4 regions of the Thauera sp. SDU_THAU2 genome follow, and region 4 is predicted to be linked to each of the others. Evidence: predicted binding sites of a transcription regulator. Region 4 holds the regulator's gene; each other region holds the start of a gene.

Region 1 (7,365 bases), 930 kb from region 4:
TCGAGCGCCGACGCCGACGAAATCCTGGCGGCCTCCAGCGCCCTCACCTCGGCCATGCCGCTGGTGAGCCCGAGCCAGGACTGGCGGGCGGCCAGGGCTGCCGTGCGGCGGGCGTCCTCCAGGTCGGCATCGGCCTTCATGCGCAGCGCCGCCGCCTCGCGCGTCACCGAAGACACGCGCCCACCCGCATACAGCGGCATGTTCAACTGCACGCCGATGGTCGTGCTTTCATTGCGATCGGTCGCCAGTTGCGGCCGGTGGATCACGCCATGCGAGGCGATCAGATCCACCGTGGGCAGATGCCCGGCCCGGGCATGCTCGACTTCGCGCGCGGCGATCTCGCGCACCAGTTGCTGCGCCTGCACGCCCAGGTTGCCCGCCTCGGCGGCATTCACCCAATCGGCGATGCTGTCCGGCTGCGGCCGCTGCAGCGCGACGCCTTCACGCAGACCGGCGAGCATGTCGGGCTGCCTGCCGATGATCTGCGCCAGCACCTGGCGCGCCACTTCGAGCTGGTTCTGCGCCGCGATTTCCTGCGCCGAGGCGAGATCGAAGCGCGACTGTGCCTCGTGCACGTCGGTGATCGTCACCGTACCGACTTCGAAGCTGGTCCTGGCCAGTTCCAGCTGCTCACCCGCCGCGGTGCGCAGCTGGCTCACCGCGTCCACCGCATCCTGGGCGTTGAGCACGTCGAAATAGGCTTCGGCGACGCGCAGCACCAGCTCCTGCCGCTGCGCATCGAACTGGGCGCCGGCAAGCGCGGTCTGCAGCTCGCCCTGCTTGAACTGCACCCAGTTCTGCCAGCGGAACAAGGGCTGGCTGAGCTGGACGCCGTAGCCGCGCCGGTCGTAGTCGCCGGACGTCCTGCCGGCGCGGGCCTCGATCTCGTTGTCGTTCCAGCTTGCATCGGCATTCAGGCCGATCTGCGGCAGCAGGCCGGCGCGGCCCTGCGCCACCTTCTCCTGCCCGGCCTCGAACTGCGCACGGGCGGCGGAGAACTTGGCGTCGTTCGCCAGCGCCTCCTGGTACACCTGCATCAGATCGGCCGCCAGGGCACTGCCTGAAAACAGTGTGGACAGACAGATTGCCAGGATGCGATTCACTCGAGCCTCCGGAGACAGGCTACCGCTCAGTATTGCGGCATGCCCGGATCCACCTGTGCCGCCCAGCCGGCAACGCCACTCGCCAGGTTGATGACCCTGGTGAAGCCCTGGTGCTCGAGGAACATGCACACCTGAGCGCTGCGCCCGCCGTGGTGGCAGATCACGACCGTCTCGCGGTCGCGATCCAGTTCGGCAAGGCGCGCAGGCACGCTGCCCATCGGCATCGGCACCGAACCGTCGATGCGGCACAGTTCGAACTCCCAGGGCTCGCGCACGTCGAGCAGCAATGGCGCTTCCCGGGAGGCATCGCTCAGGCGCTCGGCCAGGTCGCGCGGACCGATCTGCTGCATGGGCGGCTCAGAAGCTGAAGCTGTCGCGGCGCGCTGCGTTCTGCAGCATCGGCACGACGGTTTCGAAGATGTCTTCGCTGCGGAAACGCCCTTCGGCCTCGCAGGTGATCAGGCGGGCCTTCATCACCGGTGCCTCGCCGACGAAGGCGAACAGGCGGCCGCCGACCTTGAGCTGCTCCAGCAGCGCCTGCGGCACCTCTTGCACGCCGCCCGAAACGACGATCACGTCGTACGGCGCGCGCTCGGGCCAGCCGTCGATGCCGTCGCCCTGGGCGACGATGACGTTCTCGACGCCATTGCGCTCCAGGTTGGCGGAGGCGAGCTTGACCAGCTCGGGCTCGATTTCCATCGTCCGCACCCATTCGCAGCGCGCGGCCAGCAGCGCGGCGAAAAGCCGGAACCGGTGCCGATCTCGAGCGCGGAGTCGGATTTCGACGCTTGCAGCGCCTGCAGCACCTTGCCTTCGATGACCGGCTTCAGCATCACCTGGCCACAGCCGATCGGGATCTCGACGTCGGCGAATGCCAGCGCGCGCGCCTCCGCCGGCACGAATTCCTCACGCTTGACCGTCATCAGGAGATCGAGCACGTCCTGATCCAGCACCTCCCAGGGGCGGATCTGCTGCTCGACCATGTTGAAGCGTGCTTTTTCGAAGTTCATCAAGTGCTCCCGGCGAAAATAGGCGGACGCCGACTCGGTACGCCGTCCATCGTGGCAAAACCGCGTCATTCTAACGCAGTTGATGCCTTGCGACGGGAATGGATCGCGGGCAAAGCGCGGGAAGCGCAGCCGCGAACGCCAGGCACGCGGATTCAGCGCGACTCGAGCACCAGGCGGCCGTTGGTCGGCTGGATCGGCCGCGTATTACGCGCGTACAGGCGGCTGAAGAGGGCGAGCTGATCGGCGCTCATCTCCACCGGCGTCTTCATCACCACCCACACCACGTCCTCGGTGCAGGGCGGCGTCGGCAGCGAGCCCAGGTAAAGGAAATGAGCCGGATCGGCCGGCACGAAAGTGGCCAGGTCGATGGCCGCATCGGGCACGTACTCGCGGCCGCGATCGAGCGGCAGGTTGTTCCACAGCGTCTGCAGCAGCGCGTTGGGCTCCGTGCCGACCGTCAGTTGCACGGCCAGCATCGCGATGTCGCCGCCGGCGCTGCGATGCTCGAGGTACATCGCCATGTCGTAGGCCATGCCGCCGATGCGCTCCTGCGAGGGGCGGTGAAGCGTGAAGCGCTCGAGCTCGTAGCGGACGCCCCGCACCTCCATGCCCATGCCGCCGCCGACATCGACCTGCAGCGTGTTGCCGGTATCGCTGATGCGGAAACCGCTGGCATGGTAATGAAACTTGACCGGGGCCAGATCGACCGCCAGACCTTCGCGCAGATCGATCGGCGACTGGCGCTGGCCCTCGCTGCAGGTGCGCCAGTCGGGCCGCAGCCGCCCCCAGGCGTCGGGGCCGGTCTCACCCTCGTAACTCCAGCCCGGCCCTGCCGGTCCGCTGCGCTGGGCCTGCAGCAGCGCCTCCAGCGGATCGGCCTTTGCCGCCTCGCCCACTGGCTTCGCCGCAAGCGCTTGCGGCTGCCCGCTTCCCCCTGGCGACCGGGCCGGCGGCGTGGCGCGTGGCCTGGCCGCCTCGCCCGCGGACGCTTTGCGCGCAGCACTCGGCTTCGGTTTCTGCACGGCCGCTACGGGTTCAGGCCGCCCGGCCGGGCGCTGCGGCGCAGCCTCCGGGGCTTCGGGCGCCTCCCGCACCATCGCTTGCGCATCGGGCCTGGCCGGTTTGACGCCGGGCAGGCCCGGCACGATCGACGCCGGCGCTGGCTGCGTATCCGTCGCACGGAGCGGCTGCGCTGAAACGTCGCCCGCCTCGATCGGGCCGGGACGGGCAGACGCTTCGACAGGCTGCAACCGCTCGGCAGGCTTGACGGCGATTGCCTGCGGCACGGCCTTCCCGGCCAGCTTCTGGATCTCGCCCGCCACTTTCTGGATGTCGGCGGCGGATGGCGGGCCGCATACCTCGCGCCACATCCGTTCATCCACCGACCCCGGCGTCACCTGCAGTGGCTGCGCATCGGCGACCGGCTCCTCGCGCACGATGTTGTCGTCGATGTCCAGATAAACGCGCTTGACGGTGGCGAAAGTCCGGTTCTGGCAGTCATAGCGATTCAGCGCCTTGATCGTGGCGTAGCCGGAAGCAGCCGCTTCCGCCCTGCCCAGCACCACCCTGCCCCACGACACCTTGGTGCCGCGGTCGGACGAGAAGATGCTGGCGCGATCGATTTCGACGCGCCGGCTGCGGTCGCTCAGCACCAGTTGCCAGTCGGCGGCAAGCGCGTCCTGCAAGGGCATGGCGACCAGCATGGCGAGGAGAAGCGGACGGAACGGTTTCATCGAAACAGCCGGATTCGGATCGGTACGATCCTAAACGACCCCGCCAGCGAAATCTTGAGACCCTTGCCACACGAGAGCACATGCAGTATCGTCTGCCGCTCTCGTTGGGGGTGCCCATGGCGAATGGGCTGAGATACACCCTTGGAACCTGATCCGGCTCGCACCGGCGTAGGGAAACGGACTCATGAACTCATCTGCATCATCCGCGGCTGCGGCCAGCGGCACATCCCACATTCCGAACGTCGTCTCGATCGCCGGCATCGATCCGTCAGGCGGCGCAGGCGTCTTCGCCGACATCAAGACCTTCTCCGCGCTCGGCGCTTTCGGCTGCGGCGTGGTCGCGGCTCTGACCGCGCAGAATACGCAGGCCGTGACCGGCGTGCATGTGCCGCCGACCGATTTCCTGCGCCTGCAGATCGACACCCTGTTCGCCGACGTGCGTTTGCACGCCACCAAGATCGGCATGCTCGGCAGCGCCGAAGTCACCGCCACCGTTGCCGACCGCCTCGCCCACTGGCAGGCCGCCAGGGTCGTGCTCGACCCGGTCATGGTCGCCAAGAGCGGCGACAGCCTGCTGGCAAAAAGCGCGATCGCGATGATGCGCGAGGCGCTTTTCCCGCAGGCTTTCATGATCACCCCCAACCTGCCCGAAGCCGGCGTGCTGCTCGAGCAGCGCGCCCCGGAATCGGTCAAGGAAATGTACCGCGCCGCCGAGCGCCTGCGCGAACTGCTGCCGCAGTCGTCCGAACGCTGGGTGCTGCTGAAGGGCGGCCATCTGCCGGGCAACGAGTTGACCGACCTGCTGTTCGACGGCGACCGCATGGTCGAACTGCCCGCCCGGCGCATCGACACCCGCAACACCCACGGTACCGGCTGCACGCTGAGCTCGGCCATCGCCGCGCTGCTGCCCCAGACGGCGGGCGACTTCCGCCCGGTCGAAGCAGCGGTACGCCATGCGCGCCAATGGCTGGTGAATGCGATCGCGCATGCAGACCAGCTGGCGGTAGGCAGCGGCCATGGACCGGTCCATCACTTCCACGCGCTGTGGCGCGTACGGAACGGTTCGGACTGAACCCCTCCGGCGCCCCGCACCGAGCAGGTCCGCAGCGCCTCGCACCCTCCCCGCCGCACCACCCTATCTCCGCATTCCGCGCTGGCGGTGCAGCCTTTTCCCAGTTCCATCCCGCCGTACACGATTCAAACACCCAACACGGAGACAGCCCTCATGAACGCCCCGGAAAAATTCCTCGCCTCATCCGCCCACGTCGACGAAGCGGCGATCGCGCCGCTGCCGAACTCGCGCAAGATCTACGTCGAAGGCTCGCGCCCGGACATCCGCGTGCCGATGCGCGAGATCACGCAAAGCGACACCCCGGCCTCCTTCGGCGCCGAGCCCAACCCGCCGATCTTCGTCTACGACTGTTCCGGCCTCTACACCGACCCGGCGGCGAAGATCGACATCCGCTCCGGCCTGCCTGCGCTGCGCCAGGGCTGGATCGAGGAGCGCGGCGACACCGAAGTGCTGCCCGACCTGTCCTCCGAATTCGGCCGCCAGCGCGCCGCCGACAAGGCGCTCGACGAACTGCGCTTCCCCGGCCTGCACCGCAAGCCGCGCCGCGCCAAGGCCGGGCAGAATGTCAGCCAGATGCACTATGCGCGCCGCGGCATCATCACCCCCGAGATGGAATACATCGCCATCCGCGAGAACCTGAACCGCGCCCGCTACATCGAGACCCTGCGCGCCACCGGCCCCAAGGGCCAGCGCATGGCCGACATGCTGCTGCGCCAGCACCCGGGTCAGAGCTTCGGCGCCAGCCTGGCCGCCGAGATCACGCCCGAATTCGTGCGCGACGAAGTCGCCCGCGGCCGCGCCATCATCCCGGCCAACATCAACCACCCGGAGACCGAGCCGATGATCATCGGCCGCAACTTCCTGGTGAAGATCAACGCCAATATCGGCAACTCGGCGCTCGGCTCCTCGATCAACGAGGAAGTCGACAAGATGACCTGGGCGATCCGCTGGGGCGGCGACACCGTGATGGATCTGTCGACCGGCAAGAACATCCACGAGACCCGCGAATGGATCATCCGCAACAGCCCGGTGCCAATCGGTACCGTGCCGATCTACCAGGCACTGGAGAAGGTCAACGGCAAGGCCGAGGAACTGAGCTGGGAAATCTTCCGCGACACCCTGATCGAGCAGGCCGAGCAAGGCGTGGATTACTTCACCATCCACGCCGGCGTGCGCCTGCGCTACGTGCCGCTGACCGCCAACCGCATGACCGGCATCGTCAGCCGCGGCGGCTCGATCATGGCCAAGTGGTGCCTGGCGCATCACAAGGAAAGCTTCCTGTACGAACGCTTCGAGGAAATCTGCGAGATCATGAAGGCCTACGACGTCGCCTTCAGCCTCGGCGACGGCCTGCGTCCCGGCTCGATCTACGACGCCAACGACGACGCCCAGCTGGGTGAGCTCAAGACCCTGGGCGAACTGACCCAGATCGCCTGGAAGCACGACGTGCAGGTGATGATCGAAGGCCCGGGCCACGTGCCGCTGCACCTGATCCGCGAGAACATGGACCTGCAGCTCGAGCAGTGCCACGAGGCGCCCTTCTACACCCTGGGGCCGCTGACCACCGACATCGCCCCCGGCTACGACCACATCACCAGCGGCATCGGCGCGGCCACCATCGGCTGGTACGGCACCGCGATGCTGTGCTACGTCACGCCCAAGGAGCACCTGGGCCTGCCCAACAAGCAGGACGTCAAGGAAGGCATCATCACCTACAAGCTGGCGGCGCACGCAGCCGACCTGGCCAAGGGCCATCCGGGCGCGCAGATCCGCGACAACGCGCTGTCCAAGGCGCGCTTCGAGTTCCGCTGGGAAGACCAGTTCAACCTCGGCCTCGACCCGGACAAGGCGCGTGAATTCCACGACGAGACCCTGCCCAAGGATTCGGCCAAGGTCGCGCACTTCTGCTCGATGTGCGGCCCGCACTTCTGCTCGATGAAGATCACCCAGGATGTGCGCGACTTCGCCGCCGCCCAGGGCATCGCCGAGGCCGAGGCGCTGAGCAAGGGCATGGAAGTGAAGGCCGTCGAGTTCGTCAAATCCGGCGCGGAAGTCTATCGGAACGTCTGAGCACGGTTCCGGCGGCACAACGACAACGCCCGCCCGGGAGAGCTTCCCGGGCGGGCGTTGTCAATTTCTTTCGGGCCAGGCAGGAAGCCGGCCCGGGAAAAACCGGACGGCCTTACTGTGCCGCTTCGCCGACGAAGATCTCGACGCGGCGGTTCATCGCACGGCCGGACACAGTCGAGTTGTCGGCGACCGGCTGGCGCGAGCCGCGGCCGTCGATGGCGATGCGCTGCGCCGACACGCCGCGCGCCGTCAGGTAGTCGCGCACTGCGGCGGCACGGTTGATCGACAAGGGATTGTTGACCGCGTCGCTGCCGGTGCTGTCGGTGTGGCCGATGATGGTGACGGTGGTGACCGGGTGCTGGTTCAGGCCGCCCGCC
Region 2 (7,365 bases), 110 kb from region 4:
TCTCGATGCTCAGCAAACGAAAGTCCTCGGGCGACACCTTGCCGGCGAACACCTCGTCCCAGCGCGCACGCAGGACCGCCGACTTCTGCTGGATCCTGTCCTGCAGGGGACGGGCGATGTCCGTGGCGTTGAGCACGCGGCTCGCCGCCTGCTCGGTCATCTGGGCGATGTAGTCCAGCCGCTGGCGGGCATCGGGAATCGCCTGCGCCGCCTCCTGCAGGCTGGCATCCAGGCCGAGCTCGCGCAGCGCATCGTGGAGCTGGCGAGTCATGTGCCCGAGGCGGTTGAAAACCGCATGATCGCCGTCGGCGTCCTGCTGTTCCCCGCCCGCATGCTCGACCGGCGGCGCTTCGGCGATGCCGGTCTCCGCCGACACTGCGTCGAACAAGGCCTGCAATTCATCGCTGTCTCCGGCTCCGTCAGCAGCGGCCGCCATCGGCGCGGTCTGCGGCGCCGCAGCGGCCGGGACAAGCTCGGCAGGTTGCGCGGCGATGCTGTCGAACAGTGCCTGAAGGTCGTCCGAGTCGCCCGACTCGTCGAATTTAGGCCGTTTTACTCATGTCCAGACTCCATGCTCGGGATACGCAAGCGTTCAGGTGGTGTGCCCTCGGTCGGGTGCCCCTACGCCGGGCGCCCCTATGCCGGGCCTCCCTATGCCGGGCGCCCCATCTTTTCGAAGATCTTCTGCAGTTTTTCCGCCAGCGTCGCCGCGGTGAACGGCTTCACGACGTAGCCGCTGGCACCGGCCTGGGCCGCGGCGATGATGTTTTCCTTCTTCGCCTCGGCGGTGATCATCAGCACCGGAAGGTGCTTGAGCTGCGGCGTGCGGCGGATCGTCTGCAGCAGCGTCAGCCCGTCCATGTTCGGCATGTTCCAGTCGGTGACGACGAAGTCGAACTGCCCCGAAGTCAGCTTCTGCAGCGCGATCGCACCATCCTCGGCTTCATCGACGTTGGTGTAGCCCAGCTCCTTGAGCAGGTTGCGGACGATCCGCCGCATGGTCGAGAAATCATCGACGACGAGAAATTTGAGTTTGGGGTCGGACATTCCAGGTTCTCCATTCATTCCGGCTCGGCTCAGGCTGCCCGGCGCGCACGCGCGAGCAGCGGCCTCAGGGTTTCGGCAAGTACGTCAGCGTCGAATTTTGCCACGTACGCATCCACCCCTACCCGCTTGCCCATCGCCCGGTTGGCCTCGGACGACAGCGAGGAATGCATCACCACCGGAATTCCGCCGAAGCGCGAGTCGGCCTTGATGTTGCGCGTCAGCACGTAGCCGTCCATCTCGGGCATTTCGGCATCGACCATGATGAGGTCGATCTCCTCGGCCACCGGGCGGCCCGCATGCTCGGCGTGATCGGCGATGCTGACCAGGCGCGTCCATGCCTCGAGGCCGTTCTGCGCGTGCTTGTGGCGCACGCCGAGCTTGTCGAGCACTTCGGTGATCTTGCGCCGCGCCACGCTCGAGTCATCGACGAAGAAGACGTTGACCTCGTGGCCGTTGCCGATCGGCTCGATGTTGCCGACCACCGCATCGCCGAAGGTGTTGGCCAGGATGCTCTCGACGTCGAGGATCGACACCAGGCGCCCGTCCGGCAGCTCGGTGATCGCGGTGATGTAGGCATGGCTGCCGCCCGACACGTTCTCCGGCGTACGCACCTTCTCCCAATCGACGCGGATGATGCGATCGACTTCCTCGACCAGGAAACCGAGCGTGCGTTTGCTGTACTCGGTGACCATCATCGCGCCTTCGTTCAGCGTTCCGGGCTGGGCGACGCCGAGGATGCCGGCCAGCGACAGCACCGGAATGACGTTGCCGCGCAGGGAAATCAAGCCTTCCACGCCGGTCGGCATGTTGGGCGTGCGGGTGATGAAAGGCGTCTTCGAGACTTCGCGCACCTTGAACACGTTGATGCCGAAATGCTCGGTGGTGCCGAGCGAGAACAACAGGATCTCCATGCAGTTGGAGCCTGCGAGCTGGGTGCGGCTGACGACCGAGTCGAGCAGCGCGGATTCTTCCTGGGCAAGGTTCAGCATGGCGGCTCCTCAATCCTGCGCCTGCGGCGCGACGCCTTCGACCAGCAGGCGGCTCAGGGTCTGCGCCAGGCGCTGCGGCTCGAACTTGGGCACGTATTCATCCACTCCCACCGACATCCCCAGTTGCTGGTTGGAGTTGCCCGACAGCGACGAATGCATGATCACCGGAATGCCCGCGAAGCGGCGGTCGGACTTGATCTGCTTGGTCAGGATGTAGCCGTCCATCTCGGGCATCTCGACGTCGGTCAGCACCAGGCTGACGAGATCGCCGATCTTGCGCCCGCTGGTTTCCGCATGGGCTGCGGCACGATTCAGCTCCTCCCACAGCTGCCGGCCATTGACCGCCGAGACGTGGCGCACGCCCATGGCGTCGAGCGTCTGCTGGATCTGGCGCCGCGCCACCGAGGAATCGTCGGCGAAATACACCACACGGCCATCGCCATCGGGCAACTGGACGATGTCCTTGAAGATGTATTCGTTGTCGTAGCGGGTCGTCTCGGACAGCACTTTCTCGACGTCGAGCATCATCACCAGCTTGTTGCCCGGCAGTTCGGTGACGGCGGTGACGAGACCGCCCATGTTGGCCGTCAGCATCTCGGGCGGCACCCGCATCTGCGACCAGTCGAGACGCAGGATGGTATCGACGGCCTCGACCAGGAAACCCTGGGTGTGGCCGTTGTATTCGGTGACGATCATGATCTCGCGCGGCGTCTCGACGCTCATGCCGATGTAGCGCGCCAGATCGACCACCGGCACCAGCGTGCCGCGCAGGCTCACCATGCCTTCGACCGAAGCTGGCATCTCGGGCGCGGCGGTAATGCTCGGCGTGCGCATCACTTCGCGCACCTTGAACACGTTGATGCCGAAGGTCTCGCGCCGTCCGGTGCGGCCATCGGTGCCGAGGGTAAACAACAGGATTTCGAGCTTGTTCGTCCCGGCCAGCCGGGTACGCGCGTCGATGTTCTTCAGAAGGTCGGACATGTTCCCCCCGTCTGGGGCAAGAATCGGTTATCGCATTTGCGACGGTATGGATTCGATATCGGCCGGATTCGCCAGGACTTGAGCCCGCCGGCTCAACTCGGCGGCGGTGGAAGCCCCTGGATCAGGCTGCCTCGCGGCCCGCCCGGCGGCGGCACCGGGACGCTGCTGTCGATCTGCCCGCCGATCGATTCGCGGTCGTCGCCGGCGCCGACATCGACGCCGGCCGTGCTGGTCTGGCTGCGAATCGCATCTTCGGTCGATTTGTTCAGCACGATGATGCTGATGCGCCGGTTGATCGGGTCGTGAGGATCGGCGCGGTTGAGCGGAATAGTGTCGGCCAGGCCGACGACGCGGACCATCTTGCCGGCTTCGAGCCCGCCCGCGACCAGTTCGCGGCGCGATGCGGTTGGCACGATTCGACGACAGCTCCCAGTTCGAGAAACCCCGCTCGCCGCCGGCGTACTGGGACGCATCGGTGTGCCCCGACAGGCTGATGCGATGATCGACGTCGTTCAGCGCACCGGCGATCGTGCGCAGCAGGTCGCGCGTATAAGGCCTCAGTTCGGCACTCGAGGAGGTGAACATCGGCCGGTTCTGCTCATCGACCAACTGGATTCGCAGGCCTTCGGTGGTGATGTCCATCAGGATCTGGTTCTTGAACTGGCGCAGCGAGGCATTGGCCTCGATGATCGCGTCGAGGCGGCCCTTGAGGTCGATCAGGCGTGCGCGCTCCCGCCGCTCGGCCAGCTTCTCGGCGCTGATCTCGGCCTCGCTCTTGCGCTTGCCGCCCGCCGCATCCATGTTGATCGAGCGGGTGCTCTCGACGTCGCCGCGCCTGACCTGGCCCACCGAGCGCGTCAGGTCCTCGCCACCGCCCGGAATCACGCTCGAGCTGTCGCCCGTGCCGTCGCCCCCTCCATCGACATCCTGATCGGATTCTGGAAATAATCGGCGATGCCTTCGAGGTCGCCCTGGGCGGTGGAGCCCAGCAGCCACATCAGCAGGAAGAAGGCCATCATCGCCGTCACGAAGTCGGCATAGGCGATCTTCCACGCGCCGCCGTGCGCCGCGCCGCCGCCCTTCCTGATCCGTTTGACGACGATGGGCTGCTGGGTATCGTCGCTCACGCCGCGCTCCCTTCACGTCCCTGGCCGATCTGCGCGCGCATCGCTCAACCCTTGCGGCTCTTGAGTTCCTGCTCGAGCTCGACGAAGCCGGGCCGGTCGGTGGAATACAGCACCTTGCGGCCGAATTCGACCGCGATCTGCGGCGCATAACCATTCATGCTGGCAAGCAGCACGACCTTGATGACCTGGTAGATCTTGCCGCCTTCCTCGACCTTCTGTTCGAGCTGGCTGGCGATCGGCGCGACGAAACCGTAGGACAGCAGAATGCCGAGGAAGGTACCGACCAGCGCGCCGCCGATCATCTTGCCCAGCACCGCCGGCGGCTGGCCCACCGAACCCATCACGTTCACCACCCCCATCACCGCGACGACGATGCCGAAGGCCGGCAGCGCGTCGGCCACCTTGGCCATGATGTGGGGCGCCTGGTGTGCTTCGGTGTGGTGCGTTTCGATCTCCATGTCCATCAGGTTCTCGATCTCGAACGCATTGAGGTTGCCGCCCACCATCATGCGCAGGTAGTCGGTCAGGAATTCGATCGCATGATGATCGGCGGTGACGCTCGGATACTTGGAAAAGATCGGGCTGGACTCCGGATTCTCGATGTCCCCTTCGATCGACATCAGGCCTTCCTTGCGGACCTTGGCGAGCAGTTCGTAGAGCAGTGCCAGCAGGTCCACATACATGGCCTTGTTGTACCCCGAGCCCTTGAACACCGAGGGCAGCGCACCGATCGTGGCCTTGATCGCCTTGACACCGTTGCTCGCGACGAAGCCGCCGATCATCAGGCCGACGATGGCGAGATACTCCATCGGCACCCACAGCGCGGCAAGGCTTCCATGCACCGCATAGGTGCCGAGCGATGCGGCCAGGACGATGACGTAGCCGATGATCAGGAACACAACTCACTCCAAGATGAAGACGCCGCGGCACAGCCTAACCGCAACGGAATCCAGAACCCGTGACTTTTATCGTCAGGCACCGGAAAAACTTGAATCCGGCTGCATGGAGCTCGCCGAACGGCCCGAAAAACAGCCCACACGCTCCCATACTGCATGTGGTCGCGGCGCGCGGCGCGGCGATGAAAAAGGGCTGCCCCGGCCTGCGGGCAGCCCCTTTCTCCGTGCCGCCCGGACGGGCGGCGAACTCTGCTTCAGGCCGTCTCGGCAACCGCCCGATTCACGGGCTTGCGCTTGGCCACCGCCTTCGGCTTGGCCGTGCGCGTCCTGGTCGAACCGGACTTGCCTGCGCGCGACGGCATGTTGCACAAGCCGCATACGTAATCGTGCACCGGGTCGTGGGCATGGGCGACGAAGCTGCCGCCGCACGATTTGCACGAGGCCATCTGCAGCAGATCGGCATCGAAGAACCGGACCAGGGTCCAGGCACGCGTCAGGCTCAGCGCCGGCTCCAGCGTGCTGGCTTCGAGATGGTCGAGATAAAGATGGTAGGCCTTGATGATCGCATCGAGGCCGCCCAGCGCGGCGCGCTCGACATAGAAGCGGTACAGCCCCATGAACAGCGACGAATGCACGTTCGGCTGCCAGGTCATGAACCAGTCGGTCGAGAACGGCAGCATCCCTTTCGGCGGCGAGACGCCGCGCACTTCCTTGTAGATGCGCAACAGCTTCTCGCGGCTCAGCCTGGTCTCGACTTCGAGCATCTGCATGCGCGCGCCGAGCTGCACCATTTCCACCGCACGGCGGATGTCGTCCGCCTCGTCGAGCACGCTCTTGTTCTTCATGTCTGCTCCTCAGGCCGCACCTTCGGCCGCCTTGCCTGCGGCGATGATCGCGGCATGCAGGCCGGCGCTCACCGCATCACGTCCCTCGCCCGCCATCAGTCGGGCAAGCTGGGCATCATCGAAGCGGAAGCACGGCACCAGCATCTGGCTTCCCGCCATTCTCACCAGCTTGGCCGCGCTCATCGTCGCGATCAGCTCGGCCAGTTCGTCGCCGATGCCGAGCCGGAACATCGCCGTCGCCCGATCGCTGCGCAGCATCTGCTGCGCAAGCATCAGGTAAGCGAGGTTCAGTTCACGAATTTCGGCCTGGAAGTCGGGTCGGTCCATAAATTTCCAATCCCTTTCGGGGACGAGCGGCGTCAAAGCTAGAGCAAATCATTCGTATCAGCAAGTTACAAAGTCACGCTGGCGCGTAATCGGATAGCATCGGCGTTGTCCCGAAACAACAAAAACGCATACAACCCGCAACTCAGGGAAGCAGACCAGCCGACTGCGGCGCCACGACGCAGTTGCGCCCGCGCGCCTTGGCGAGGAAAGCCCCCCGGTCGGCAAGCTTGATCAGCGCCTTCATCGCCGGCATCGATTCGTCGCGCGTCGCCACGCCGATGCTGACCGAAAGACGCAACTGCGGACCGCCCGTTTCGATCTCCAGATTGGCCGCCGCCGCCCGCAGGCGCTCCGCGCAGGCAAGCGCCGCATTCAGATCGGCATCCGGGCAGATGACGAGAAACTCGTCTCCGCCCATGCGGCAGAGGACATCCTGCGCACGCAGCTCGCCGCGCAGCACCTCCGATACCTGGCGCAAGGCGATGTCGCCGACGTCGTGCCCGTGCGCGTCATTGATTTCCTTGAAACCGTCCAGGTCCGCGACCATCACCGTCAGGGGACGATGGTGGCGGGCGCATGCAGCCCATTCCATGTACAGGCGATCGATGGCATACCGCCGGTTCGGCACGCCGGTCAGCACATCGGTCATCGCCGCCTCCTGCAGGCGCCGGTTCGAGATTGCCAGCTCGGCGGCGAAATGCCGAAGCTCCTCGCGCTCCTGTTCGAGCCGAAGCTGCAGCAGGATCATACGGCGCCCTGCCTGCATCCGCAGCGCCAACGCGCTCGGGCAGACCGGCCGCACGAGAAAATCGTCAGCCCCCGCGTCGGCGGCCTTCTTGAGGGTTTCCTCGTCCAACTCGTCGAGCAGCACCAGCAGGTACAGCGAAGCGCCGAAACGGGTGTCGCGCAAGGCCCGGATCCAGTCGGCCCAACGGCCTGCATGCCCCCAATCGACGACCATCAGTTGCGGCTGGATGTCGATCGCCCGCTCGATTCCCTGGTCGTAATCGTCCTCTTCGGTGATCAGGAAGGACTCCGAATCCAGCGTCGAACGCATGCATGCGCGTTCGTCCTCGTTGGCGCCGATCACGAGCACGCGAACCGCTTCGTCATCCATGAGTTCATCGCCCGCCGCGCCCGGGCGCTGAGCCGA
Region 3 (7,365 bases), 1.4 Mb from region 4:
GCCCGGTCTGATCCCTATCAGCCAGGCACCCGTCAGCCCGGCGCCCGTCAGCCCGGCGCATCGATATGCACCGCCGGCAGCCCCTGCCGGTGGCGCGCCCAGGCCAGCTCCAGCCCGGTACCGAAATGACGGGCAAACGCCAGGGCATCGAACAAGGGCACACGTTCGCGCGTTTCACGCAATTGCTCGCGCAAGGCCGCGCGCCGCGCGCCGTCCCTGACCAGTTCCAGCACCAGCGCCTCGTAGCCGGCGGCATCTGCCGCCACCAGTTGCGACAAGCCTGCCGCGCTGACGATGCTGGCCGACACCCGCGACACGAAGCTGTCGCCACACAGCGCCAACTGCGGCACGCCGGCCCACAAGGCGTCGCTGGCCGTGGTGTGCGCGTTCACCGGAAAGGCATCCAGCGCCAGATCGGCCCGGCCCAGCCGCCCCAGGTGTTCCGCCGCCGCCACCCGCGGCGCCCATGCCAGGCGGGCGGGATCGATGCCGGCAGCCTGCGCCTCGCGGACGAAAACCGCCTTGCCGCTGTCCGGCCCGTCCAGCAGCCACAGCACCGCCTGCGGGCATTGCGCCAGCACGCGCAGCCATAGCGCAAAGCTGTCGCGGGTGATCTTGTAATACTGGTGGAAAGCCGCCAGCACCACCGCCTCGTCCGGCAGGCCGAGCGCGGCGCGGGCGGGCATGGCACCGACCTCGCGCCCACGGTCGTTGGGCTGGTAGCAGCCCGGCAGGCGAAGCACCTGCTCGCTGTAGCCGGCTTCGGCACCGGGCGGAATCACCACCGCATCGGCAATGATGTAGTCCAGCCAGGGCGCGCCCATGGTGCCGGGAAAGCCCAGCCACTGCATCTGCAACGGCGCCGGCCGATGGGCGAGGATGCCGGCGCGGTAGCCCTGCGTCCAGCCCTTGAGGTCGATGGCGACGTCCACACCGTCGGCGCGCATGCGCTGTGCCGCTTCGAGGTCGGACATCGGCGCCACCTGCACCCATTCGGGGATCGCCGCGCGCAGGCGCTGCCGGTAGACGTCGCCCTCGCCTTCGGGCGGGCCGTAATCGTAGGCGATCAACCGGAAGCGCGCCGGATCCAGCGCTTCCAGCACACCGGTCATCAGGTGCGCGGTGGCGTGATCGCGAAAATCCGCCGACAGCAGGCCGATCCGCAGCACGGCCCCGCTTCTGTCCGCCATCGCCCGCTCCGGCAGCGCAGCATGGCCGGCGAACTGTGCGGCGAAATTGCGCGCCACCTGCAGCTGCGATTCGGCCGTGGCGCCCGGCGTCGTCAGCCAGGCGAAAGGCGAAGGACAATGGCCGCTGGCGGTGGACAGGGCGCCGTCCGCCAGCTGGCGCGCCAGTTCGGCTTCCATCAGCTCCGCGCCATCCCAGTCCACCACCTGGCGGCAGGCATGGGCGCCCTGCAGCAGCCAGGCGGGGCGCGGCGAGCGCGACACGGCCTCGACGAACGCGGCCCGCGCTTCCTCGTGCTCGCCGAGATCAACGCACACGCAGCCCAGGTTGTACCAGGCGTCCACGCATTCGCCGTCACTGGCCAATGCCTGCCTGAAACACTGCTTCGCCTCCGGCCAGGCGCCGGCGTCGCGCAAGGCCGCTCCCAGGTTGCTGAACGCCAGCGCCCATTCCGGCGCCAGCGCCGCCGCGCGCTGGCCGGCCTCGATGGCCTCGGCCAGCCGCGCCTGGCCTTGCAGCAGCACGCACAGGTTGGACCAGCTCGGCGCATCCTCCGGTGCCTGCGCAAGCGCGGCGCGCAGCAGGCGCTCGGCTTCGGCCTTGTCGCCGGCCGGGTCGTCGACCAGCAGCGCCCCCAGCATCGCCAGCGCCCCCGTGTCCTGCGGCAGATGCTGCAGGTTCAGGCGGCAGAACACCTGCTTCAGCCCGGCATCGCCCAGTTCGACCAGCAGTTCGCGGCACAGTCCGGCCAGCTCGGCGTCCTGCGGCGCGCGCTCGTAGGCCAGCCAGAACTGCTCCAGCGCCTCGATGCGCTCGCCCTGCTCCAGCAGCGCGCACGCCAGGTTGTAGCGCGGCGTGGCCGCGTCCGGCAGCAATTCCACCGCCCGGCGGTGTGCGGCGATCGCATCCGCCCGTTCGCCCGCAGCGGCCAGGGCATTGCCGAGGTTGCTCCAGCCCTGTCCGTCCTGCGGCAGCAGTTCCACCGCGCGACGCAGTGCCCGCGCGGCCCCGCCATGCTCGCCCAGCAGGTGCAGGGCGCTGCCGAGCAGCTTGTGCGCAGGGCCGCAATCCGCATGCCGCAAGCACAGCCCGCGGGCGAGTTCCGCCGCCTGCGCGTGGCGGCCGGCGGCGAAATGCGCGGCGGCTTCGCTCAAGATCCTTTGGTCTGATGCCGAAAGAGAGCTGTGTCCGGTCATGGCAAGGCAGTGCCCACGCTTGAAAGGTGCCGCATCTTACCGTGCTCCACATGCGCCCCGGCATGGCCCGTCCCGACGGCAAGCGAGCAGCGGCAATGATTGCCGCCTCCGGGCAAGAAAACCCCTAAAGTCCGGCACCTTGCCGCCGTTAATGGAGCCAAGAGCACAGGAAAACGGTTTATCGGACTGGCTCCTGGAACCGACCGGCTTTCACCCAAACACCGCCGGACCTTTTTGATACTTCTCTGACGGAGAACAATCATGTCGCAAGTCATCAACACCAACGTTCAGTCGCTGAATGCCCAACGTCACCTGAACGGTTCCGGCGGTTCGCTGGCCACCTCGCTGCAGCGCCTGTCTTCCGGTCTGCGCATCAACAGCGCCAAGGACGACGCCGCCGGCCTCGCCATCTCCGAACGCTTCACCGCCCAGATCCGCGGCCTCGACCAGGCCCGCCGCAATGCCAACGACGGCATCTCGCTTGCCCAGACCGCCGAAAGCGCGCTCGAGTCCGCCGGCGAAGTGCTGCAACGCATCCGCCAACTCGCCGTGCAGTCGTCCAACGCCACCAACTCGGCGTCCGACCGCAAGGCGCTGAACGCCGAAGTCAACGAACTGACGGCCGAACTCGACCGCATCGCCAAGACCACCGAATTCAACGGCCAGAAGCTGCTCGACGGCTCCTTCACCTCCGCCGTGTTCCAGGTCGGCGCCAACGCGGGCCAGAGCATCACCGCCACCTCGGCCAACTTCAGCACCAGCCAGTACGGCAACTACCGTGTCGGCTCCAAGGTCGCCACCGATGCCGGCGCCAAGGGCGACCTGACCTCAGGCAGCACGGCCTTTGCGATCGGCTCGAACGCCGCAGCCACCAGCCGCGTGACTGGTGGCGCCGTCACGATCAACGGCGCGACCGGCGCGGCCACCGTCACCATTGCCGCAGGCGCCTCGGCCAAGAAGGCCGCCGAGCAGATCAATGCCGAAACCGGCAAGACCGGCGTCAAGGCTTCCGCCAAGACCGAAATCGACGTCATGGCCATGACGGCCAACACCTCGTACAAGTTCGACGTGAAGTCGGACAACGCCACCGCCGTGACCGTGTCCTTCACGGTCGGCAGCGCCATCGACCAGGACGGCCTGGCTGCCGCGGTCAATGCCTTCAACGATGTGTCGGCCAAGACCGGCGTGACGGCCCGTGTCAATGACGGCGGCGATGGCATCACCCTGCTCAACGCCAACGGCGAGAACATCACCATCGCCAACGCGGCGAGCGGCTCGGCAGCGGCAACCATCGGCGGCACGAGTACCGCCGCGGGCGCCACCGCCGTCGCCACCGGCCAACTGGTCCTGGATTCGGAGCGCACCTTCAGCATCGAAGCTGCCAACACCACCGACTTCTTCAACAATGCGAATGCTTCCGGGCAGTTGCAGAAGGTGGCCGATCTCGACGTCAGCTCGGTTGATTCGGCGCAACGCAGCCTGGCGCTGGTCGACTCCGCCCTGGCGGCCGTCAATAGCCAGCGTGCCAAGTACGGCGCCCTGCAGTCGCGCTTCGAGACCACGATCGCCAACCTGCAGACCACTTCGGAAAACATGTCGGCCTCCCGCAGCCGCATCCGCGACACCGACTTCGCTTCCGAAACGGCCAACCTGACCCGCGCGCAGATCCTGCAGCAGGCCGGCACCGCGATGCTGTCGCAGGCCAACGCCCTGCCCAACAACGTGCTGTCGCTGCTCCGCTGATAGCCGCAGTCTGACGGTGTAGCATCACCCGGCGCGGGGCTCGCAAGAGTCTCGCGCCGTTCGCCCATCAAGGAGGTGAATCGAGAACATCGAATCGATCGGCAGCGCCATCCCGCAGACGGCGCGCATCCTGTCGCAGGCCACTCAATCTTCGCCGCAGGCGGCAGCCCCCGATCCAGTGGCGGTGGCAACAGGCGCGCCGACCGCCGGCACGCCCGCTGCCACCCCGGCGCCGCAACCCGACGCCCAGCAGATCGCGCAGGCCGTGGAAGAAATGCGCTCCGCCATCTCTCCCGTGGCACAGAACTTGCAATTCTCCATCGACCAGGATATTGGCCGTACCATCGTCAAAGTTGTGGATGCATCCACCGACGAGGTCATCCGCCAGATCCCATCCGAGGAAATCGTCGCCATCGCCAAGGCGATGGACAAGCTGCAGGGGCTGCTGATCAAGCAGCAGGCCTGAGCGACACAGAAGGAGAGCACATCATGGCCGCGATCACGTCTGGGGGTTCCGTCCTCGACATCACCTCCATCGTCAGCCAGTTGATCACCGCCGAACGCCGGACGACCCAGCAGCCGCTGGTGAACAAGGAGGCCGCGCAAACGGCCAAGCTGTCGGCCTTCGGCCAGATCAAAGGCGCCTTGAGCAGCCTGCAGACCGCAGCCGAGGCGCTGGGCAAGAACGACGTGTTCGGCGGCGTCAAGGCCACGGTCAGCGGCAAGGGTTTCACTGCCACCGCCAAGGCGGGCGCTGCGACCGGCAACCATTCGATCGAAGTGTTCCAGCTCGCCAAGGAGCAGCGCGTCTCCACCGATGCCGCCACCAGCTTCGTGCCGGCCGCCGGCAGGCTGAGCATCCAGTTCGGCACCGTCAATGAAAGCGGCAGCTTCGAAGCCGACGCCGAGCGGATGGCTTCGTTCGAGTTCGAGGGCGGCACGCTGGCCGAACTGCGCGACGCCATCAACAACGATGCCTCGCTCGGCATCAAGGCCACCATCGTCAATAACGGCAGGGCCGACCAACTGGTGCTGACCGGTGCCGCCGTCAACGGCCCGGCCACCGGTGCCAACATGGCCTTCAAGCTCACCGGCGCCGGCGGCCTGGAAGGGCTGAGCTACGATCCCGGCACGGGCGCCGGCGGCAATGGCATGTACTCGGTGCAGGCAGCACAGGACGCCCGCCTGAAGGTGGACGGCATCGAGATTTCGCGCGGCAAGAACACCATCGACGACGTGCTGGAAAGCGTCACGCTGACGTTGAACGATGAGCCGGAAACCGACGTGACCAGCCTGAAGGGCACGCTGGCGGTCGCAACCGACAACGAACAAGCGCGCAAGGCGGTCGACGCCTTCGTCAAGGCCTACAACGAAGTCACCGACATCCTCAAGTCGGTCACCGCCTACGACACCACCACCCGCCAGGGCTCGACGCTGACCGGCGACTCCACCGTGCGCAACATCCAGTCCACGCTGCGCAACGCCCTCAACGACGCGCTGGGCGGGCTGGGCGGCGTACAGTCGCTGGCGGAGCTGGGCATCGGCAGCGGGACCAAGCTGGACAAGGAAAGCGGCCAGGTGACCGTCGATGGCAAGCTGTCGCTCGACAGTGCCAAGCTCGATGCCGCGCTGTCGGACCCGAACAAGGACCTGGTGGCCTTCTTCAACGGCAAGGACGGCGCAAAAGGCTTCGCCGCGACCTTCAGCGAACGCCTCGGCGGCCTGCTGGACGACAGGACGGGCCTGATCGCCACCCGCACCAAGGGCATCGACGACAGCATCAAGTCCCTGCAGGAACAGTTCAACCGCATCGACGAGCGCATCGTGGGCATGGAAGAACGTTACCGCATCGAGTTCTCGCGCCTCGACAGCCTGCTCGCCGGCATGTCGCAGACCAGCAGCTACCTGGCCCAGCAACTGGCCAACCTGCCCAAGATCGGCGGCTAAGGAGACGGGACACCATGTTCGGCACTTCCTACGCCAACCGCGCCTCGGCCTACGCCCGCGTCGGCACCGAAACCAGCGTCGACGCGGCCAGCCCGCACAAGCTCATCCTGATGCTGTACGACGGCGCCCTGCTGGCGCTGGGCACCGCGCTGGTCGCCGTCCGCAACAAGGACATCCCGACCAAGGGCCAGTCCATTTCGAAGGCCATCAACATCATCGACAACGGCCTCAAGGTCAGCCTCGACATGAATGCCGGCGGCGAACTGGCCGGGCGCCTGCACGCGCTGTACGAATACATGAGCGAGCGCCTGCTGTATGCCAACCTGCACAGCAGCGAGGCGGCGCTGAACGAAGTCATCGGCCTGCTCACCAGCCTGCGCGAAGCCTGGGCCGGCATCGCCGACCAGGCCACGGCCTGAACGGGAGGCCGACATGCTGACGCCGGAAAGCTGCCGTGAACTGCTTGCGCTGTACGAAGCCATGGCGGAGGCCGCGGTGCGCAACGACTGGAGCCGGCTCGCCGAACTCGAAGCGGCGAGCTCCGAACTGCGCAAGGCGGCCGCGGCCGCCCCTGCCGACACCGCCGGGCTGCCGGATGCTGCGCAGCGGGAAATGGCGACGATGATCCAGCGCATGCTGGAACTCGACGCCGACGTTCGCAGCCATGCCGAACCTTTCCTGGAGAGCACGCGCAAGCTGCTGTCCGGCACGATACGCAGGCGCAACGTACGCGATACGTACGGCAACATCTGACGCGCCCGACCCTGGGGTGACTCTCCCGGGCAAGGAGGGAACCTCGATGATCCCCGCTGACCTCGCCGCCCGGCTGAGAACACTCACCGAGGCCAGCTTCTTCAATACCAGCCCGCCGGTTGCCGGCCTGCAGCGCGCGCGCGAAATCCAGGCCCTGCTGCCGGAACTGCAGCAAGGCCAGCGCTTCTTCGCCACGCTGCTGCGCACCCTGCCCGACGGCTCGTTCCGCGCCGTGGTCGCCGGCAAGGAAATGACGCTGGCGCTGAACACCTCGGCCAAGCCCGGCGACACCCTCGAGCTCGAGACTTCGCGCGTGACGCAGCAGGCGGTGTTCGCCCGCGTCGTCGGCAACGATGCCGCCAGCGCCAACGCCTCGGCCCAGCCCGCACTGAGCCAGACCGGCCGGCTGATCAGCTTCCTGCTCACCGGCCAGCCTTCGCCGCCGCCGGCAAATCTTGCCGGCAACCAGCCGCTGCTCACCGCCCCGCCGACCAGCGGCGCGCCGCTGGTGCCGCTGCTGCGCCAGGCGCTGGTCCAG
Region 4 (7,365 bases):
TGCTGATGCCGCTGTTCCTGACGCTGCTGATTGCTGCGGTCGTGGCGCCGGTCGTGCTGGGCGGCTTGAACTTCGCGCCCAAGGCGCTGGGGCCGAACTTCGGCCGCATGAACCCGATCAAGGGCCTGGGACGAATGTTCTCGGCGCACGGCCTGATGGAGATGGTCAAGGCGATCCTGAAGTCGCTGATCATCGGCGGCGTGGCGTCGATGGTGTTGTGGTCGAACAAGGACCATCTGCTCGACCTGATGGTGACGCCGGTCGAGGCCGGCATGGCCGATTTTGCCGGTACGGTGATCTTCGCCGCGGTGCTGATCGCCGCCAGTCTCGGGCTGCTGGCGCTGATGGACGTGCCGTTCCAGCTCTGGCAGTACCACAAGAAATTGCGCATGAGCAAGGAAGAGGTCAAGCGCGAGAGCAAGGAGCAGGAGGGCGACCCGCAGATCAAGGGCCGCATCCGCGCCATGCAGCGCGAGATGGCGCGCCGCCGCATGATGTCCGAAGTGCCCAATGCCGACGTCGTGGTGACCAACCCGACGCATTTCTCGGTGGCGCTGAAATACGACGCCGAGCGCATGGGCGCGCCGGTGGTGGTGGCCAAGGGCCGAGGCGAGCTGGCGCTGAAGATCCGCGAGATCGCCCGCGACAACGAGGTGCCGCTGCTGGAGGCGCCGCCGCTGGCGCGTGCGCTGTACAGGCACTGCGAGCTGGAGCAGGCGATTCCCGCCGCGCTGTACACCGCCGTGGCCGAGGTCATGGCCTATGTCCTACCAGCTCGACGCCTGGATGAAGCAGGGCGGCCTGCAGCCCGAGGCGCCCGCCGACCTGCAGGTGCCCGAGGGCATGGACCCCGGCGCTGCCGAAGAATGAACATCGGAATAAGTCACTGAGCGATGGCCCTGAACACCACCCTGAACCTGCGCGCGCTACTGACCCCGGCCAACCTGCGGCCGCTGGCGGCGCCGATCCTGATCATCATGGTGCTGGCCATGATGGTGCTGCCGCTGCCGGTCTTCCTGCTCGACGTCTTCTTCACCTTCAACATCGCGATTTCGATCATGGTGATGCTGGTGGCGATGTATTCGAGAAAGCCGCTGGATTTCTCGGTCTTCCCCACCGTGCTGCTGGTGACGACGCTGCTGCGGCTGTCGCTGAACGTGGCGTCGACGCGGGTCGTGCTGCTGGAGGGCCATGGCGGGCCGGATGCCGCAGGCAAGGTCATCGAGGCCTTCAGCAGCTTCCTGGTCGGCGGCAACACCGCGGTCGGCATCGTCGTCTTCGTGATCCTCACGATCATCAACTTCGTCGTCATCACCAAGGGCGCCGGCCGCATCGCCGAAGTGTCGGCGCGCTTCACCCTGGACGCGATGCCCGGCAAGCAGATGGCGATCGACGCCGACCTCAACGCCGGCCTGATCGACGAGAAGACGGCCAAGGCCAGGCGCAAGGAGATCGCGCAGGAGTCGGATTTCTACGGCGCGATGGATGGCGCCTCCAAGTTCGTGCGCGGCGATGCCATCGCCGGCATCATCATTCTCGTCATCAACATCATCGGCGGCCTGTTCGTCGGCGTCATGCAGCACGACATGGCGATAGGCGAGGCGGCCCAGAGCTATATCCTGCTGACCATCGGCGACGGTCTGGTGGCGCAGATTCCGGCGCTGATCATCTCCGTGGCCGCGGGCCTGGTGGTGTCGCGGGTCGGCGACGACGGCGACATCGGCGGCCTGGTGATCGGCCAGTTGTTCTCCAATCCGCAGGTGATGACGCTGGCGGCGGGCATCATCGGCGTGCTGGGCCTGATCCCCGGCATGCCCAACCTCGTTTTCCTGCTGCTGGCCGGCACGCTCGGTGCTCTGGCCTGGATGCGGCGCAAGCGCATCGCCGAGGACGCGGCCGTGGCGGCCGCACCCGAGGCAGCGGCGGCGCAGGCGGCGATGCCGCAGCCCGAATCCCTGGAAGCGAGCTGGAACGACGTGTCGCAGGTCGATGTGCTCGGCCTGGAGGTCGGCTACCGGCTGATCCCGATGGTCGACAAGGGCCAGGACGGCGAACTGCTGAAGCGCATCCGCGGCCTGCGCAAGAAGTTCGCCCAGGAAGTCGGTTTCCTGTCCTCGCCGGTGCATATCCGCGACAACCTGGAGCTCAAGCCCAATGCCTACCGCATCGCGCTGAAGGGCGTCGAAGTCGGTGCGGGCGAGGCCTATCCGGGGCAGTTGCTGGCGATCAACCCCGGCCACGTATCCGGTCCGGTCCAGGGGCGCGAAACGACCGACCCGGCCTTCGGCCTGCCGGCGTTCTGGATCGACTCGGGCACGCGCGAGCAGGCGCATGCGCTGGGCTACACCGTGGTCGATGCCAGCACCGTGGTCGCCACCCACCTCAACCACGTCATCCTCAATCACGCCGCCGAACTGCTCGGCCGCCAGGAAACGCAGGCGCTGCTCGACCACGTCGGCAAGGATTCGCCCAAGCTCATCGAGGACCTGGTGCCCAAGCTGCTGCCGGTCGGCACCGTGCAGCGCGTGCTGCAGAACCTGCTGGAAGAAGGCGTCAACATCCGCGACATGCGCAGCATCATCGAGGTGCTGGCCGAGCAGGCGCCGCGCACGCAGGATCCGGTGCAGCTCACGCTCAAGGTGCGCGAGGCGCTGGGCCGCGCGATCATCCAGGGCCTGTTCCCCGGCAACGCCGAAGTCAATGTCATGGCGCTGGAACCCGGCCTGGAACGCATCCTGATGCAGGCCATGAGCGCCGGCGGCGAGGGCGGTGCGATCGAGCCGGGCCTGGCCGATACGCTGCTGCGCCAGACCGCGCAGATCGCCCAGCGCCAGGAAGAAATCGGCCTGCCGCCGGTGCTGCTGGTGCCTTCGCAACTGCGCATGCTGCTGTCGCGCTTCCTGCGCCGCGCCGTACCTTCGCTGAAGGTGATCTCCAACAGCGAAGTGCCCGAGTCCCGCACCATCCGTGTCACGGCGATGATCGGGCAGAACGGATGATCGGCATGATTGATGGGTTCATCCTGCCCATGGCATCGACGTGGGATGGGTCGGGCCGCGTGGGTCGGGCCGCGTAGGTCGGGCCGCGTAGGTCGGGCCGAAGGCGAAACCCACCCATCAAGTTCTACCCAGAGCATCGAATAAGCGGGTGAAACGCGGTTTATTCGGCCCAAGGAATGCGCGTTCCACTCGGGATAATCCTCCTCAAGCTGCGGCCAAAGTCCGGCTGCCTGGAGAAACGCCATGAACGTCAAACGCTACTTTGCTCCCACTGCCCGTGAAGCGCTCCGCGAGCTGAAGGAAGAGCTCGGCCCCGATGCGATCGTGCTGTCGAACCGTGCCGTCGATGGTGGCGTGGAGATCCTGGCGCTGCCGGGCGAGGCCGTCGGCGCGCTGCAGGCGGCCCGGCGCACCGCCGCTGCGGAGAAGACGGCGGTTGCGGCAAAGCCGGCTGCACGGGCGGTAGCGCCCGAGCCTTTCGCCCAGCCCGGCGCGCTTGCGCCCGAAGCGGCCGAGGACGATTTCCACGTCAGCCTGTCCGCACTGGCGGCGAATGCAGCGCGCAATGCGGCGCGTCCGGCCCCGGCAGCTCCTCCGCAGCCCGTCATCCGGCCGTTCTCGCCGCCGCGCATCGAAACGGCCGACTTCGCCATGCGTAGCCGGCCCGCGCCGGCATCCGCGCCCGCGCCGGCCGACGATTCCGGCAGTGCCCGCGTGCGCGAGCTGCAGGAAACCAATGCCCGGCTGATGGCAGAGCTGTCCGGCATCCGCGGCATGATCGAGCGCCAGCTCGCCGGCTTCGCCTGGGGCGAAACCCGGCGCCAGGCACCGGCCCGTGCGGCGCTGGTGGGCGAACTGCTCGAGGCCGGTTTTTCCGCCGCCACGGCGCGCAAGCTGGCCGAAGCCGTGCCCGAGGCGGCGAGCCGGGGCGAGGCGCGCGAGGCGGCGAGCGCGATGCTCGACCGCATGATGCGCGCCCACGCCTCGGACGAGGACGTGATCGACCAGGGCGGCGTGTTCGCGCTGGTCGGGCCGACCGGTGTCGGCAAGACCACCACGACGGCCAAGCTCGCCGCGCGCTGCGTGGTGCGCCACGGCGCCAGCCGGCTGGCGATGATCACCACCGACGGCTACCGCATCGGCGCGCAGGAGCAGTTGCGCATCTATGGCCGCATCCTGGGGGTGCCGGTGTTCTCGGTGCGCGATGCCGCGGACCTGCGCCAGACGCTGGCCGGCCTGCGCAACAAGCACATGGTGCTGATCGACACCATGGGCATGAGCCAGCGCGACCGCATGGTGGCCGAACAGGCGGCGATGCTGAGCGGCGCCGGCGACGTCCGCCGCCTGCTCCTGCTGAACGCCACCGCGCGCGGCGACACGCTGGACGACGTGGTGCGCGCCTATGCCGGGGACGATCTGGCAGGCTGCATCTTCACCAAGGTGGACGAGGCCGCCTCCCTGGCACCGGCACTCGACGTCGCCGTGCGCCACCGGCTCGGGATCCGCTACCTGACCAACGGCCAGCGGGTGCCGGAAGACCTGCACCTGCCCAACCGGGCCTATCTGCTGCATCGCGCGCTGCGCGGGCAGGGCGCCGAATCGCCCTGGCATCTGAACGGCGACGAGACGGGAATGATGCTGGCCGCAGCCGGAGGTAGCTGAGATGATGGACCGACGCGAAGACCAGGCGGCAGGGCTGAGGCGCCTGTTCCGCCGCGTGCCGCCCCAGGTGCTGGCGCTTTATGCCTGCGGCCGCCGCCGCGCGCACAACGCGGTGCTGGCGGCGCATCGCATCGCCGGCCATGCCGAGCAGGTGCTGATCCTGGACGAGGCCGAGGGCCAAGCCGGGCTGGGCGAAGTGCTGCGCCAGGCGCCCGGACCGGACCTGCTGCAACTGCTCGACGGCCGCAGCACGCTGGCCGACGTGCTGCAGCCCTCGCCGGGCCTGCTCGGCCGGGTGCCGGCGGTGGCCGCCGCGCTGGCGCTGCCCTTGCTGGACGACGCACGCCGCGCCTGCCTGGTGGAGGCGCTGCGCATCCTGCACCGCCATGCCAGCTTCGTGCTGGTGCATGCCGATGGTGAAACGGCGGCCGAGCCCTCTCCCTTCGTCGCTGCCGCGCCGCGCCGCCTGCTGGTGGTCGAGGCGAGCGCGAGCGGGGCCACCGAGGCCTATCGCACGATCAAGGCATTGGCCGCCGCCGGCGCGGGCTCCGCCCATGTCGCGGTCTGCCGTGCACGCGACCGCGACGATGCCGCGCGCTTCTTCGCCGGTCTGAGCACCCTGGTCCGGCGCCACGTCGGCCTGCCGCTGGAATGGCTGGGCGAGGTCGAGCATGACGACCTGACTGCCACGCTGTCGCGTTTCGATGCCGCCGCGGCGACGCGTGCGGCCAGTGCCGCCTTCATGCGCGGCATCGAGGCGGCGGGCCGGGCGAAGTCCGTGCGGAATGCCTGATCATGGGAGGCGGTGTGATGTATCCCGCTGGTAATGCCTGTGACAGTGCGGGAGAATGCAGGCAGTCCCCTCCCAGTCCAGGTATGCCGGCCGGATCGCGCCGCAGGAAAATACAGGCCCAATGGATGTACGACGCCCAAGGTAATCTCGACAAGGCCCATCTGGTCGAAACTTATGCGCCGCTGGTCAAGCGCATCGCCTACCAGCTCATGGCCAGGTTGCCGGCCAGCGTCGAAGTCGACGACCTGATCCAGAACGGCATGATGGGCCTGCTCGATGCCATCGGCCGCTACGAGGATGGGCTCGGCGCGCAGTTCGAGACCTATGCCGTGCAGCGCATCCGCGGTGCCATGCTCGATGGCCTGCGCGAAGCCGACTGGCTGCCGCGCAGCCTGCGGCGCGACATGCGGCGCATCGAATCCGCCATCCACAGGCTGGAGCAGGAATACGGGCGGGCGCCGAGCGAAAGCGAACTGGCGGAATCGCTCGGTGTGCCGCTGGCCGAGTACCAGCACATGCTGCAGGAAGCGCGCGGGCACCAACTGGTGTATTTCGAGGACTTCGGCCACGACCAGGACGACGATTTCCTCGAACGCCATCTGGTGCAGCAGGATGCCAATCCGCTGGATCTGCTGGAGGACGCCGACATGCGTCGGCGGCTGGTGTCGGCGATCGAGGTGCTGCCCGAGCGCGAGCAACTGGTGATGGCGCTTTATTACGACGAGGAACTGAACCTGCGCGAGATCGGCGCCGTGCTCGGCGTCACCGAGTCGCGGGTCTGCCAGCTCCACAGCCAGGCGGTGGCGCGGCTGCGCTCGTCGGTGTTCGGCGGCGACGCGCCGGCGACCGCGCGGCGCGGCCGGCCGCCCAAGAAGCAGCAGAGCTGATGACAGCGCCCGGACTGCGTCATGGATAGGATCAGCGTCTTCGGCCTCGTGCTGGGGTTTGCCGCGATCGTCGGCGGGCAGGTGCTCGAAGGCGGGCATGTGTCCTCGCTGCTGCAGCCGACGGCCTTCTTCATCGTCATCGGCGGCACGCTGGGCGCGGTGATGCTGCAGAGCCCGCTGCGCACCTTCGTCGACGGCGTGCGCATGGCACGCTGGGTGTTCGTGCCGCCGGTGACCAACCCGTCGCGCATGATCGACCAGGTTGCCGGCTGGAGCCAGATTGCACGCAAGGACGGCCTGCTGGTGCTCGAGAACCATATCGGCAGCCTGCCGGACCCGTTCATGCGCAAGGGCCTGCAACTGCTGGTCGATGGCGTCGATCCGGTGCGCCTGCGCGAAGTGCTCGAAGTCGAGATCGACGCCTGGGAAGCCCGGATGCGGCAATCGACCAGGATCTGGGAAGCGGCCGGCGGTTATGCGCCCACCATCGGCATCCTCGGTGCGGTGATGGGGCTGATCCACGTCATGGAGAACCTGTCCGATCCGTCGCGGCTGGGCGCGGGCATCGCCGTCGCCTTCGTCGCCACCATCTACGGCGTGGGCTTCGCCAACCTGGTGTTCCTGCCGATCGCCAAGAAGCTGTCGGCGCAGATCGGCGTGCTGGTGACGCAGCGCGAGATGTTCGTCGATGGCATCGTCGGCATCGCCAACGGCGAGAACCCGCGCATCATCGCCAGCCGCATGCAGGGCTACGTGGTCTAGCCGCAGGCCATGGCGCGCAGACGCAGGCGGGCGGAAGAGCACGACAACCACGAGCGCTGGCTCGTGTCCTACGCCGACTTCATCACGCTGCTGTTCGCCTTCTTCGTCGTGATGTATTCGCTGTCCTCGATCAACGAGGGCAAGTACCGCGTCGTGTCGGACTCGATCGTCCAGGCTTTCCGCAATCTCAGCATCACCGAGCGGGGCGAGCAGTTCATCGTGCCGCCGGTGGCGATGGCGCCGGTCGTGCGCCCCGCGCCGC

What was found. Region 4 encodes FliA, which starts transcription of late flagellar genes. Its sites were predicted from a motif close to CTAAAGTTNNNNNNNNNNNNGCCGNTA; they were not measured.
Region 1: a site for FliA is predicted at 3,879-3,905, ahead of AAFL97_RS02925 (surface-adhesin E family protein). Genes of this name have one in related genera too.
Region 2: a site for FliA is predicted at 5,111-5,137, ahead of motA (flagellar motor stator protein MotA). Genes of this name have one in related genera too.
Region 3: a site for FliA is predicted at 2,509-2,535, ahead of AAFL97_RS14220 (flagellin N-terminal helical domain-containing protein). Genes of this name have one in related genera too.

What each region holds. Positions count from the first base shown of each region.
Region 1 covers NZ_JBBWUN010000003.1:398,242-405,606, reverse strand. Annotated here, with positions in the region: gene AAFL97_RS02940 (TolC family outer membrane protein) at 1-1,103, opposite strand, end outside; gene AAFL97_RS02935 (rhodanese-like domain-containing protein) at 1,130-1,453, opposite strand; partial or broken gene AAFL97_RS02930 (protein-L-isoaspartate O-methyltransferase family protein) at 1,461-2,113, opposite strand; gene AAFL97_RS02925 (surface-adhesin E family protein) at 2,266-3,846, opposite strand; TPP riboswitch at 3,943-4,038, shown strand; gene thiD (bifunctional hydroxymethylpyrimidine kinase/phosphomethylpyrimidine kinase) at 4,031-4,918, shown strand; gene thiC (phosphomethylpyrimidine synthase ThiC) at 5,072-6,988, shown strand; gene AAFL97_RS02910 (OmpA family protein) at 7,101-7,365, opposite strand, start outside.
Region 2 covers NZ_JBBWUN010000003.1:1,440,443-1,447,807, reverse strand. Annotated here, with positions in the region: gene cheZ (protein phosphatase CheZ) at 1-436, opposite strand, end outside; gene cheY (chemotaxis response regulator CheY) at 652-1,047, opposite strand; gene AAFL97_RS08030 (chemotaxis protein) at 1,077-2,036, opposite strand; gene AAFL97_RS08025 (chemotaxis protein) at 2,046-3,017, opposite strand; partial or broken gene motB (flagellar motor protein MotB) at 3,110-4,144, opposite strand; gene motA (flagellar motor stator protein MotA) at 4,189-5,043, opposite strand; gene flhC (flagellar transcriptional regulator FlhC) at 5,295-5,885, opposite strand; gene flhD (flagellar transcriptional regulator FlhD) at 5,895-6,212, opposite strand; gene AAFL97_RS08000 (sensor domain-containing diguanylate cyclase) at 6,355-7,365, opposite strand, start outside.
Region 3 covers NZ_JBBWUN010000003.1:2,705,957-2,713,321, forward strand. Annotated here, with positions in the region: gene AAFL97_RS14215 (tetratricopeptide repeat protein) at 48-2,342, opposite strand; gene AAFL97_RS14220 (flagellin N-terminal helical domain-containing protein) at 2,646-4,127, shown strand; gene AAFL97_RS14225 (flagellar protein FlaG) at 4,312-4,593, shown strand; gene fliD (flagellar filament capping protein FliD) at 4,617-6,074, shown strand; gene fliS (flagellar export chaperone FliS) at 6,089-6,493, shown strand; gene AAFL97_RS14240 (flagellar protein FliT) at 6,507-6,827, shown strand; gene fliK (flagellar hook-length control protein FliK) at 6,874-7,365, shown strand, end outside.
Region 4 covers NZ_JBBWUN010000003.1:1,332,332-1,339,696, forward strand. Annotated here, with positions in the region: partial or broken gene flhB (flagellar biosynthesis protein FlhB) at 1-870, shown strand, start outside; gene flhA (flagellar biosynthesis protein FlhA) at 894-2,999, shown strand; gene flhF (flagellar biosynthesis protein FlhF) at 3,243-4,661, shown strand; gene AAFL97_RS07485 (MinD/ParA family ATP-binding protein) at 4,663-5,454, shown strand; gene AAFL97_RS07490 (RNA polymerase sigma factor FliA) at 5,580-6,341, shown strand; gene AAFL97_RS07495 (flagellar motor protein) at 6,363-7,103, shown strand; gene motD (flagellar motor protein MotD) at 7,113-7,365, shown strand, end outside.